DNA from 2 places in the Massilia sp. DWR3-1-1 genome. Region 1 is predicted to be linked to the other one. Evidence: predicted binding sites of a transcription regulator. Region 1 holds the regulator's gene; the other holds the start of a gene.
What was found. Region 1 encodes FNR, which switches genes on or off when oxygen is low (the NO sensors DNR and NnrR bind a similar motif). Its sites were predicted from a motif close to TTGATNNNNATCAA; they were not measured.
Positions count from the first base shown of each region.

Region 2: the regulator FNR is predicted to act here: its motif matches at 3,205-3,218, upstream of ACP7EY_RS16890 (carbohydrate kinase).

Region 1 is NZ_JAFCXL010000013.1:93,739-99,971, reverse strand. Features, by position in the region: gene ACP7EY_RS15215 (PHA/PHB synthase family protein) at 323-2,146, shown strand; gene ACP7EY_RS15210 (diguanylate cyclase domain-containing protein) at 2,477-3,460, shown strand; gene fnr (fumarate/nitrate reduction transcriptional regulator Fnr) at 3,558-4,331, shown strand; gene ACP7EY_RS15200 (FixH family protein) at 4,345-4,905, opposite strand; gene ccoG (cytochrome c oxidase accessory protein CcoG) at 4,943-6,233, opposite strand, start outside.
Region 2 is NZ_JAFCXL010000016.1:26,229-32,461, forward strand. Features, by position in the region: gene deoC (deoxyribose-phosphate aldolase) at 1-931, opposite strand, end outside; gene ACP7EY_RS16880 (phosphopentomutase) at 928-2,121, opposite strand; gene xapA (xanthosine phosphorylase) at 2,139-2,981, opposite strand; gene ACP7EY_RS16890 (carbohydrate kinase) at 3,261-4,415, shown strand; gene ACP7EY_RS16895 (pseudouridine-5'-phosphate glycosidase) at 4,429-5,364, shown strand; gene ACP7EY_RS16900 (LysR family transcriptional regulator) at 5,392-6,233, shown strand, end outside.

The sequences.
Region 1 (6,233 bases):
AAACCCTTGAGGGACATCAAATTCACTAAGAACCTATCCCGGTAGGTCGGAGTCGCTGCTTGCGCGCCTGGCAACCGATGGCGGCGTTGCTCGTCTTCGCATGGCTCGCCATGCGTCATCCTCGCGCCTTGCCCTCGGCTGCCATGCATCGCAATCCGCTTCCTCCTACCTACCGAGATAGGTTCTAAGAAACTAATTGCGATTACGCAAAACGGCCCGTCCCCTCCTCGTGCATTTTCTCGCGCACAGTTGATGTACCTCCACCGGCGCGACAGTCCGGCTCTGGCACCATGATCGTCATAGCCCAAGCAGGAGGATGTCGATGCGCTCAGCCGACCCGCGCGACCAGCAACTGCGCCTCGTCCCCACACCCGTGCCGGTGCCAGCCGCCGGCGCCGAGCGCCAGGGCAGCGCCTGGCAAGGCAGTTGGCGCGTGCACCCGGAAACCCGCATGCGGCACGACGGCGTCGACCTGGCCTTCAACGCCGCGCTGGCGCGCCTGACGGGCTTCGTCTCGCCCATGGCGCTGCAACTGGCCTGGCACGACTGGGCCGGCCACCTGCTGCTCTCGCCCGACAAGCAGCGCGACCTGCTCGAGCAGGCCGGCGCCAGCCTCTGGCGCTGGACCAGCTACGCCTGGCAGGCTGCCCTGGGCGGCGCCGCCGCGCCGCTGGCGCCGCTGGCGCAGGACCGCCGCTTCGACAGCCCCGCCTGGCAGTACTGGCCCTACAATGTGATCAGCCAGGGCTTCCTGCTGCAGCAACAATGGTGGCACCGCGCCACCAGCGATGTGCGCGGGGTGGCGCCCCATCATGCCGACGTCGTCACCTTCGTCGCCCGCCAGTTGCTCGATTGGGCGGCGCCGTCGAACTTTGTCTGGACCAATCCGGAAGTGGGCCAGGCCACCCTCGCCTCGGCGGGCGCCAACCTGGCCGCCGGCGCGGCGCGCGCGGCGGGCGACGGCTGGCGCGAGTTGCTGCGCCAGCCCCATCCCTTGCCGCTGCGGCCGGGCCGCGAGCTGGCCGTCACCCCCGGCAAGGTGGTGCTGCGCAACCACCTGATCGAGCTGCTGCGCTACGACAGCGCCACGCCCCAGGTCCACGAACGACCCCTGCTCATCATCCCCGCCTGGATCATGAAGTTCTATATCCTCGACCTGGCACCCCGGCAGTCACTGGTGGCCTACCTGGTCGAACAGGGCCACTGCGTCTACATGATCTCGTGGCGCAATCCCGCCGCGGCCGAGCGCGACCTCTCGCTCGACGACTACCGCCGGCTGGGCATCATGGAAGCGCTCAACGCCATCGGGCGGCTGCACCCGGGCGTGCCCGTCAATGCCTGCGGCTATTGCCTGGGCGGCACCCTGCTCGCCATTGCCGCCGCCGCCATGGCAAGCGCGCGCGACCGTCGCCTGGCCAGCGTCACCCTGCTGGCCGCCCAGGTCGATTTCACCGATCCGGGCGAGCTGTCGCTGTTCATCGACGAGAGCCAGGTCAGTTTTCTCGAAGCGGCCATGTGGCGCGACGGCTACCTCGACACGCGGCAGATGGCCGGCGCCTTCCAGCTGCTGCGCTCGAACGACCTGATCTGGTCGTACCGGCTGCGCCACTACCTGCTGGGACTGCCCGAGCGCGTCGATGCCCTCTCCGCCTGGAACGCGGACACCACCCGCATGCCTTGCCGCATGCACTCCGACTACCTGCGCCACTTATTTCTTCGCAACGAACTGGCCACCGGGCGCTACGTCGTCGACGGCCGCGCGCTGGCCCTGGCCGACATCCACCTCCCCATCTTTGCCGTCGGCACCGTCACCGATCACGTGGCGCCGTGGCGGTCGGTCCACAAGATTTCCCTGCTGGCCGACACCGAAGTGAGCTTCCTGCTGACCTCGGGCGGCCACAATGCGGGCATCGTGGCGCCGCCCGGCAGTGCCGGCCGCAGTTACCAGATGCGGGTGCAAGCGAGCGATGCACCGTATGTCGATCCGGACCGCTGGCTGGCCGATACCGCAACGCACGAGGGCAGCTGGTGGCCCGCCTGGGCAGCATGGCTGGCCACGCATGCGGGCCCGATGGTCGAGGCCAGCGCACCGGCCGGCCTGGCCAGCCTGGGCGATGCGCCCGGCGAGTACGTGCTGCAACGCTGAGCGGGGGCGTCACGCAGGCGTGGCGCCCATCGGCTGGCAAGGGATTTGACGCCGTTGCGTTGACGCCGTCCGGTTGACGCAGGCGAGTTGACGCTGATGAAGCGACACCGATGAACCGACGCTGATGAAGCGACACTGATGAACCGACGCTGATGAGTTGACGCAGATAAGTTGACGCCGATGAGTTAACGTCGATGAGCCGTAACAGTCGATTTGATGTAAATCAAAGAACCCACAACTAATTCAGCGCCCGCCCCACCCTGCCTCGACGCCGCCATTGGCACTTGCTATCATTGCCTTTTTCACCATTAACGGTCGAAGCGGTTGGTCATGTCCCATCCCATACGCCACGCGCCAGGCTGCGATTGCCCGCCAGACCTTGCCGCCTCGGTGTTTTATCACAGCCGCGACGGCATCATGATTACCAGCCTCGATGGCAATATTCTGGCCGTCAACCAGGCGTTTACCACCATCACCGGTTACCGCGCCGATGAAGTGGTAGGCCGCAACCCGCGCCTGCTCAAATCGGGCCGCCAGGGGCCGCAGTTCTATCGCGCCATGTGGGACGCGATCGTGCGCGACGGCCACTGGCAGGGCGAAGCGTGGAACCGGCGCAAGGATGGCAGCGATTTCGCCGAGCGCATCACCATTGCCACGGTGCCCGACAGTGCCGGCCAGCCCCATCACTACATTGCCGTGTTCGCCGACATCACCAGCGCCACCGAAGAGCGCCGCCTGCTCGAGCAGCAAAGCAATTTCGACGCCCTCACGGGCCTGCCCAACCGTCTGCTGTTGCAGCAGCGCCTCACGCGCGCCCTGGGCCGCGCGCGCGGCGCCGGCCGCCAGGTGGCGCTGGCGTTTCTCGATCTGGACGGTTTCAAGGAGGTCAACGACCGTTTCGGCCATGTCGCCGGCGACAATCTGCTGGTGACCATGGCACAGCGCCTGCAAAAAGCCCTGCGCGAGTCCGACACCCTGGCGCGCTTCGGCGGCGACGAGTTCGTCGCCGTGCTGCCCGACCTGCAGGACGACAAGCTGCTCGACTCGCTGATCGGTCGCCTGCTGCTGGCGGCGCGCACGCCGTTCGCGCTGGAGAACCGGCAGGTACAATTGTCGGCGAGCGTCGGTGTCGCCATTTTCCCACGCGACGGCATCACGCCCGATCAATTGATACGCAAGGCGGACGACGCCATGTATGCCGCCAAACGCAGTGGCCGCAACTGCGTGCGCAGCTGGCCCGATGCCGTCCAGCCCAACGACACCGCCGGCACCGCCGGCACCGCGACGGCGGCGGCACCAGCCGACAATCACTAAATCGCCGCTACGCCCTGTCACTCCTTATAATAGAGCACCTCCGCTCCTCGTTTCGCAGGGCGCCGTTGCCTTTGAATCAACAACCAGCAGAGTCCCCATGAACCCCTCCGCCACTCCCGCCGCCCCGGCCGCCCCAGCACTGACCACGCACGCCATCAAGGCCGGTTGCGCCGGCTGCAGCATGCACCAGCTGTGTTTGCCCATGGGCCTCGATGAAGGCGACATGGAACGCCTCGACCAGGTGATCGGCCGCCGCCGCCGGGTGGCGCGCGACGAGCGCCTGTACCAGATGGGCCAGCCGTTTCGCAATTTGTATGCGATCCGCTTCGGCCACTTCAAGACCTATCATGTCGATGCCGCCGGCGACCAGCAGATCACAGGCTTTCAGATGGCCGGCGAACTGCTGGGCATGGAAGCGATCAGCAGCGAGCGCTACCTGTGCGATGCCGTGGCGCTGGAAGACTGCGAAGTGTGTGAAATCCCGTTTCCCGCGCTGGAGGGCCTGTTCGGCCACGTGCCCAACCTGTTGCGCCACTTTCACCGCATGATGAGCCAGGAAATCACCCGTGAGCAAAATGTGATGCTGTTACTTGGCAACATGCGCGCCGAGCAGCGCTTCGCCGTGTTCCTGGTCAACCTGGCCTCGCGCTATGCCGTGCGCGGTTATTCATCGACCCAGTTCCAGCTGCGCATGTCGCGCGAAGACATCGGCAATTACCTGGGCCTGACCATCGAAAGCATCAGCCGCCTGCTGGCCAGGTTCAAAAAACAGGGTTTGCTGGCGGTGGAGAAACGCGGCATCACCCTGATCGACCCGGCGCGCCTGAAGGCGATGGCGGCCGGCACCACCGCCTGCAGCCCGCTGGCCTGAGCCAGGCGGCCGGTCAGTCCAGCGGCGCCGCCTCGGCCGGCGTCGGGATGACGCGCAGGTGGGGAAACGCCGCCGGCCGGCTCCACTGACGGGCCAAGCGCCAGTCGCGCGCGCCGCCCTCGAGCTGTACCTGCCAGCGGGTTGCCTCGAGCAGCGCCAGCGGCGCCGCGAAGGCGCCGGCCGCATCGGCCGTCACGGTCAGGGCAATATCTTTTTCGGGCAGGGTCGGATGGACCAGCCGCAGGTGCAGCAGGCCCGGCAAGGGTGTGCCGGCGGCCGTGATCACCCCGCGCAAGGTGGCGCCGCCCTGGCCGGCCGCATACTCGAGGTCGACCACGACGGCGCGCGCCGCCGCCGCCCGGTCACGCCGCAGATCCTGGTTGATCGCCTTGCCCTGGCGATAATAATCGTCGACCACCATGGCATCGGGCCGGCTGGCCGCCTGGTAGCCCATGACGGCGCCGGCCACCAGCACCCAGGCCGGGCCGATCATCAGCAGCCACGGCCAGCGGTGGCGGTACCAGGGCGCCTCGTCGTTGGCGGCGGCGGCAAATGGGCGAACGGTAGTGGGCATATTGAAATCCTGACAAATAATAGTGCGTGCCGGCGTCTCAGCGCGGCATGAGGAAGACGGCCGCCTCCGACACCTGCACGGCGGCGTCATCGGTCGCGCGCAGTTCGATGCGGATCGGGTGCGAGCCGGCGGCGCCGCGGGGCGCGCGCACGCGCACGGCGACGGTGCGGGCGCTGGCGCCCTCCACGCTCAGGCGCGGGTCGCCGTCGATGCTGACGCCGTCCAGGCCGTGCACGGCGATGAGGAACTGGTGGCGATGCTCGGCGGTGTTCATGATCTGCAGGCGGTAGACGTTCTCCACCAGCGCATCACCGACCAGCCGCCCCATGCCACCGCGGTCGCGCAGCACATCGAGTTTCAAGGGCGTGCGCACGGTCAGCGCCGTGGCCAGCGCCGCGCACAGCGCCAGCAGCAGGCCGCAATAGACCAGCACGCGGGGGCGCAGCACGCGCGCCGCCATGCGCCGGCTGTCCCAGCGGGCAGCCAGGCCGCGGTCGGTGGCGTAGCGCACCAGGCCGCGGGGGCGCTCGATGCGGTCCATCACGCTGTTGCAGGCATCGACGCAGGCGGCGCAGCCGATGCACTCGTACTGCAGGCCGTTGCGGATGTCGATGCCGGCCGGGCACACCTGCACGCACAGGCTGCAATCGATGCAGTCGCCGCTGGCCTTGCCGATCGGCCCGCGCGGCTCGCCGCGTTGGCCGTCATAGCTGACGATCAGGGTATCGCGGTCGAACATGGCGCTTTGAAAGCGTGCATACGGGCACATGTACTTGCACACCTGCTCGCGCAGCCAGCCGGCGTTGCCGTAGGTGGCGGCCGTATAAAACCCCACCCAGAACAGCTGCCAGGGTCCCAGTGTCGCGCTGGCCAGGCCGCCCAGCAACTGGTCGAGCGGGGTGAAGTAGCCGACAAAGCTGATGCCGGTCCAGCCGGCCACCAGCAGCCAGGCGGCGTGCTTGGCCACCTTGCGGGCCAGCGTGGCCACGCTCCATGGCTGGCGGTCGCGCCGGATGCGGGTGCTGCGCGGGCCTTCGATGCGCCGCTCGAGCCACATGAACATCGAGCTGTACACCGTTTGCGGGCAGGCATAGCCACACCAGACGCGGCCGGCGACGGCGGTGACGAGGAACAGGCCGACGGCGCAGACGATCAGCAGCGCCGCCAGGTAAATGAAATCCTGCGGCCACAGCACCAGGCCGAACAGGTAGAACTTGCGCTCGGCCAGGTCGAACAGCACCGCCTGGCGGCCATTCCAGCGCAGCCACGGCAGGCCGTAGAACACCAGCTGGGTCGCCCACACGGCCAACCAGCGCAAGGTGGCGTAG
Region 2 (6,233 bases), on a different contig from region 1:
CCGAGTAACTGCCGGTGACGTAGTGTTCGAGCTGGCGCTCGATGTCGGTCAGGAGGCTCGATGCGCCAATGCGGAACAGGTGCGGCTCGAGCCAGTCCCGTCCCAGTTCTTCCTTCATCAGGGTCAGGTACTGCAGGGCCGATTTGGCCGACGAGACGCCGCCGGCCGGCTTGAAGCCCACCTGGAAGCCAGTCTGTTCGTGGTACTCGCGGATCGCCCGCACCATCGTCAGCGCAACCGGGATGGTGGCGTTGACGCCTTCCTTGCCGGTCGAGGTCTTGATGAAGTCGGAACCGGCCATCATGCACACCCACGACGCCTTGGCGACGTTTTCCAGCGTCGTCAGGTCGCCGGTGGCGAGAATCGCCTTGACGTGGGCATCACCGCAAGCGGCGCGGTAGGCCTGCATTTCATCGTACAGCGACTGCCAGTTGCCATTCAAGACGTGCTGGCGGGTGATGACGATGTCGATCTCGGTGGCGCCGGCGGCGACCGACAGTTCGATCTCGCGCAGCTTCGTTTCCATGCTCGACAGGCCGGCCGGAAACGCGGTCGAGACGGCGGCGATGGGCAGGCGGCCCTGCAAGATGTGCGCGGCCGGCGCGATCATCTCGTGGTACACGCAGACGGCGCCGGTGGTGACGTTGGCGATGCCGAGCGCCTCGACCAGGTCCGCGCGCAGCGGGCGCATGGCCTTGCGGCACAGGCGCTCGACGCGGCCCGGGGTGTCGTCGCCGCCCAGGGTGGTCAGGTCGATGCACTTGATGGCCTGGACCAGCCAGGCGGCCTGGTATTCTTTTTTGACGGTGCGGCGGTTGGCCAGGCTGGCGGCGCGGCGGTCGGCGGCGTTGCGGTTGACCTTGATCTGGTTGACCCAGCCCAGATCGAGGCCGCTGGCCTCGTTGCGTTTGAAGTCGAGAGGTGCGGTCATAACAGTGCGGTTCCGTTCGAAAGTGCTGGCACGCCGAGGTGCTTGGCCAAAGTGGCGCCGATGTCCGAGAAGCTGGCCGACACGGGCAGTGCGCGCGGGGCCAGGCCGGGGCCGAAGAAAATCATGGGGATGTGCTCGCGCGTGTGGTCCGAACCGGGCCAGCTGGGATCGCAGCCATGGTCGGCGGTGATCACCGCCAGGTCGCCCGGGCGCAGCTTGGCCATGAATTCGGGCAGACGCGCATCGAGTTCGTGCAGCGCGTTCGAGTAGCCGGCGACGTCGCGGCGGTGGCCGAAGTGCTGGTCGAAGTCGACGAAATTGACGAACGTGAGCGACTTCTCGCCCGCCTCGTCGGCCACCTGCAGCAAGGCGTCGAACAGGGCCATGTTGTCGGGCCCCTTGACCACCCGCGAGATGCCCTGCGCGGCGAAGATGTCGCTGATCTTGCCGAGGCCGATCACTTCGCCGCCGGCGTCCTTGACATGGTCGAGCAGGGTTTTGCTGGGCGGCGGCACGGCGTAGTCGTGGCGGTTGCTGGTGCGCTTGTAGTTGCCGTTTTCGCCCGTGAACGGACGCGCGATGATGCGGCCGATGTTGTACGGCTTGACCAGCTCGTAGGCCTGCTCGCAGATGGCGTACAGGCGCTCGAGGCCAAAATGGGTTTCGTGGGCGGCGATCTGCATCACCGAGTCGCCCGAGGTGTAGATGATCGGCTTGCCGCTGGCGACATGCTCGTCGCCGTGCAGGTTGATGATCTCGGTGCCGGAAGCGTGGCAGTCGCCCAGGAAGCCCGGCACGCCGGACAGTTCCTGCAGCTTCGCCGTCAGCTCGTGCGGGAAGGACGGCACCTTGCGGGGGAAATAGCCCCAGTCGAAATTGACCGGCACGCCGGCGATTTCCCAGTGACCGCTCTGGGTGTCCTTGCCCGTCGAGCGTTCGGCGGCGGCGCCATAGACCCCCGTGAAACCGTCGCGCATGGCAAAGCCCGCGGCCCATTGCCCGCAGGCGCTGTGGGCGGCGGCGGCCAGGCCGAGCCGTTCCAGGTTCGGCAGCTGCATCGGCGTGCCCGAGTCGGCCGCCCACTGGGCGATGTGGCCGAAGGTGTTGGCGCCGACGTCGCCGAACTGGGCGGCGTCGGGCGCGGCACCCAGGCCGAAGGAGTCAAGCAGGAGAATGAATGCGCGGGACATGGCAGGGCCTCGAAATGTTAAGCGTCGGCGCGTGGCGTCTTGGCCACGCCTTCCAGGAACGCCAGGATCAGCACCACCAGGTCCTTGGCGCCGATGGCGGCGTACTTCAGGGTCTGCTCGTGCGACAGGGGGAACGGCGACATGCCCTCGGCCAGGTTGGTGATGACGGACACGCCCGTCACTTTCAGGCCGCAATGGCGGGCCGACACCACTTCCGGCACCACCGACATGCCGACGACGTCGGCGCCCAGCCTGGCCATCATGCGAATTTCCGCGGCCGTCTCGAAATTCGGCCCCGCGTACGCAATGAACACGCCCTCGTGCAAGGTGATGCCCTTGTCGGCGGCGCTTTGCTTGACGAGCGCGCGGATGTCGGCATCGTAGGCGTTGGCCATGCTGAAAAAGCGCGGGCCGAAGCGGTCGTCGTTGGGGCCGACCATCGGCGTGCCCGGCAACCAGTTGATGTGGTCGGTCAGCGCCACCAGGCTGCCCGCGTCCACTTCGGGGCGCAGCGAACCGGCCGCGTTGGTGACGAACAGCATTTCGCAGCCCAGCAATTTCAGGGTGCGCACGGCCGACGTCATCACGCCCATGCCATAGCCTTCGTAGAAGTGGCCGCGGCCCTTCATGCACACCACGTCGACGCCGGCCAGGGTGCCCAGCACCAGTTCGCCAGCATGGCCATGCACGGTGCTGATGGGAAAGCCTGGCAGTTCATCGAAGCCGATGGCGATGGCGTTTTCCATCTGCTCGGCCAGCACACCCAGCCCCGAGCCAAGAATCAGCGCCACGCGGGGCGTGAAACCGGGTTTGCGCGCACGGATCAGGTCGGCGGCTTCGAACGGGGTGTTATTGGACATGCGATTTCCTTGAAGGTGGTGGTCGGTGCGCGGGGCGCGTGGGCACTGCACTGGGGGTCAGGACGTGGTCCCGCCCGGTATTATAACTATGCGGGAAGATCAATATGTATGGCAAATACTGTTTTTCTTGCCGATTTATATGGCAAGCATATAAATTATGGCCTATGCTGGGGTTCATCTGCGCGCCCACGTCGTGACACTTGCAGAGTGGCAAAATGACCGATTGACCCGGATTAAACATTTGTTTATTATTTCAAACAAATGTTGAAAGTGTCCTTCATGACCGACCTCCCGAAAAAACAGCAGCTCTACGATCTGATCAGGGCCAATCCTTTCATTTCCCAGCAAGACCTGGCGGCACAGCTGCACCTGTCGCGCTCGGCGGTGGCGGGTTATATCGCCAGCCTGATCCGCGAGCGCCGCCTGCTGGGGCGCGCCTACGTGCTGCCCGGGCGCCATCCGATCGCCTGCATCGGCGCCGCCAACCTGGACCGCAAGCTGCGCTCGCTGGGCAAGCTGGTCATGGGCACCTCCAATCCGGCCCACCAGGATGAATCGTTCGGCGGCGTGGCGCGCAATATCGCCGAGAACCTGGCCCGGATGAAAGCCCCGGTGGCGCTGGCCACCGCCGTCGGCGACGATGCCTCGGGACGCGCCCTGCTGGCCCACGCCGAGGCGCTCGGCATCGACACCAGCGCCACCCTGCGCCTGGCCGACAGCTGCAGCGGCACCTACACGGCGCTGCTCGACGAACACGGCGACATGGTCGTGGCGCTGGCCGACATGGACTTGTATGACGCCATCACGCCGGCCGTGCTGGCCGGGCAAGCCGCCCAGCGCACCGTGCCCGCGCTGACGGTGGCCGACCTGAACCTGCCGCTCGAGAGCGTCGCCGCCCTGCTGGGCGAGGCCGCGCGCAGCACCGTGCCGCTGGTGATCGTCGCCGTCTCGCAGCCAAAAATGGCCAGGCTGCCGCGCGATCTGCGCGGCCTGCGCCTGTTGATCCTCAATCAGGGCGAACTGGAAACGCGCATCGGCGCGCCGATCCGCAGCGACGCCGACTTCGCCGCCGCCTGCGCCACCGTGCGTGCGCAAGGGGCGCAGGACGTCATCGTCACCCGCGGCGCCGGCGGCGTGTTCTACACCTGCGCCGGGGCGCCCGGCGTGGGGCAGCTGGCCGCCCTCGACGCCAGCGTCGTCGACGTCACCGGCGCCGGCGACGCCTTTGCCGCCGCCGTCTGCTGGTCGCTGTATCACGGCAGCGACGACCTCGAACTGGCGTGCCGGCGCGGCTTGAAGCTGTCGGCCATGACGCTCGCCTGCGCCGAGACGGTCTGCCCGGCGCTGGGCGCCGACAGTCTCGACGACATTGCCCCTGCTGGTGCCGGCGCCGCCGCCGCGCCGTCCGCCTTCAACGCCCTTTATCACGAATAAGTCAGGACTCCCCATGCAACAGTACCTCTTGTTTTCCCCCGAAGTGGCCGCTGCCCGCGCCGCCGGCACCCCCATCGTCGCCCTCGAGTCGACCATCATCTCGCACGGCATGCCCTACCCGCAGAACGTCGAGACGGCGCGCGAAGTCGAGCAGATCATCCGCCAGGGCGGCGCGGTGCCCGCCACCATCGCCATCATCGGCGGCAAGATCTGCATCGGCCTGTCCGACGAGCAGCTCGAGCTGCTCGGCAGCGCCCCCCACGCCCTCAAGGTGAGCCGGCGCGACCTGCCCTTCGTCGTCGCCACCGGCGCGCTGGGCGCCACCACCGTGGCCGCCACCATGATCTGCGCGGCGCTGGCCGGCATCGGCGTGTTCGTCACCGGCGGCATCGGCGGCGTGCACCGGGGCGCGGCCACCAGCTTCGATATCTCGGCCGACCTGCAGGAACTGGCCCGCACCGACGTCGCCGTGGTGTGCGCCGGCGTCAAGTCGATCCTCGACATCGGCCTCACGCTCGAATACCTGGAAACCCACGGCGTGCCCGTGATCAGCGTGGGCCAGGCCGGCTTTCCCGCCTTCTTTACCCGCGAGAGCGGTTTCCAGGCCGACTTCCAGCTCGACAGCGCCGAGCAGCAGGCCGCCTTCATCCACACCAAGCGCGCGCTGGGCCTGCAGGGCGGCGTGGTGATCGCCAACCCGGTGCCGGCGCTGGCAGCGATGCCGTTCGAGGAAATCGACGCCATCACCAGCCGCGCGCTCGATGAGGCCGCCGCCAGCGGCATCAAGGGCAAGGCCGTCACGCCCTTCCTGCTCGCCCGCATCAAGGAATTGACCGAAGGGCGCAGCCTGGCCACCAACATCGCCCTGGTCAAGCACAATGCGGTGGTCGGCGCCCGCCTGGCGGTGGCCCTGCAAGGTCACGCCGGCGCCCTGCCCCGCTGGTCCTGATCGCCCACGCCCACCACGCGAGATGCCATGTCCATCGATCTGAAGCAGTTGAAATACTTCCTGGCCGTCGCCGAAGAAAAAAGCTTCAGCCGCGCCGCCGAGCGCCTGCACATTTCGCAGCCGCCCCTGTCGCAGCAGATCATGAAGCTCGAAAGCGAGTTGGGCGTCAAGCTGTTCGCCCGCACCACGCGCACCTTTGAACTGACCGTGGCGGGCAAGGCGCTGATGGCCGAAGCGGCCGACCTGCTGGGGCGCATGCGCATGACCATCGACACCATCCGCCAGATCGACCGGGGCGAAGTGGGCCGGCTGCGGGTGGGCATCGTCGGCTCGGCCATGTGGGGCCCCATCCCCAGCCTGCTCGAACAGTTCCAGACCAATTTCCCGAAAGTGAGCTGGACCCTGCACGAACTGGGGCCGAACGTGCAGTACGAAGCGCTGCGCGCCAGGCAGATCGACGTGGGCTTCTGGCGCGAGCCGGCGCTGGGCGCCGACGAGCTCAAACACGACAAGCTGCGCCAGGAACTGTGCTTTCGCGAGAACGTCTGCGTCGCCGTCAATGAACACAGCGTGCTCGCCACCCGCGCCAGCATCGACCTGGCCGACATCGCCGGCCAGCCCATGCTGACCCTGGCCCTGGACAAGTCCTCGTTTCCCCGCTACCTGATCCAGTGCTGTGTCGATGCCGGCTTTCAGCCGACGATTTTCCAGGAGGCGTTCGAGCCGCAAACCCTGCTGGCCATGGTGGGGGCCGGACTGGGCGTGGCCCTGATGCCCGAGACCACCAGCCGGATCGGCTGGCCCGGCGTGGTATTCGTGCCCATCAACAATCCACCGTCGGCCAATTTATATATCGCCTACGCCACCGG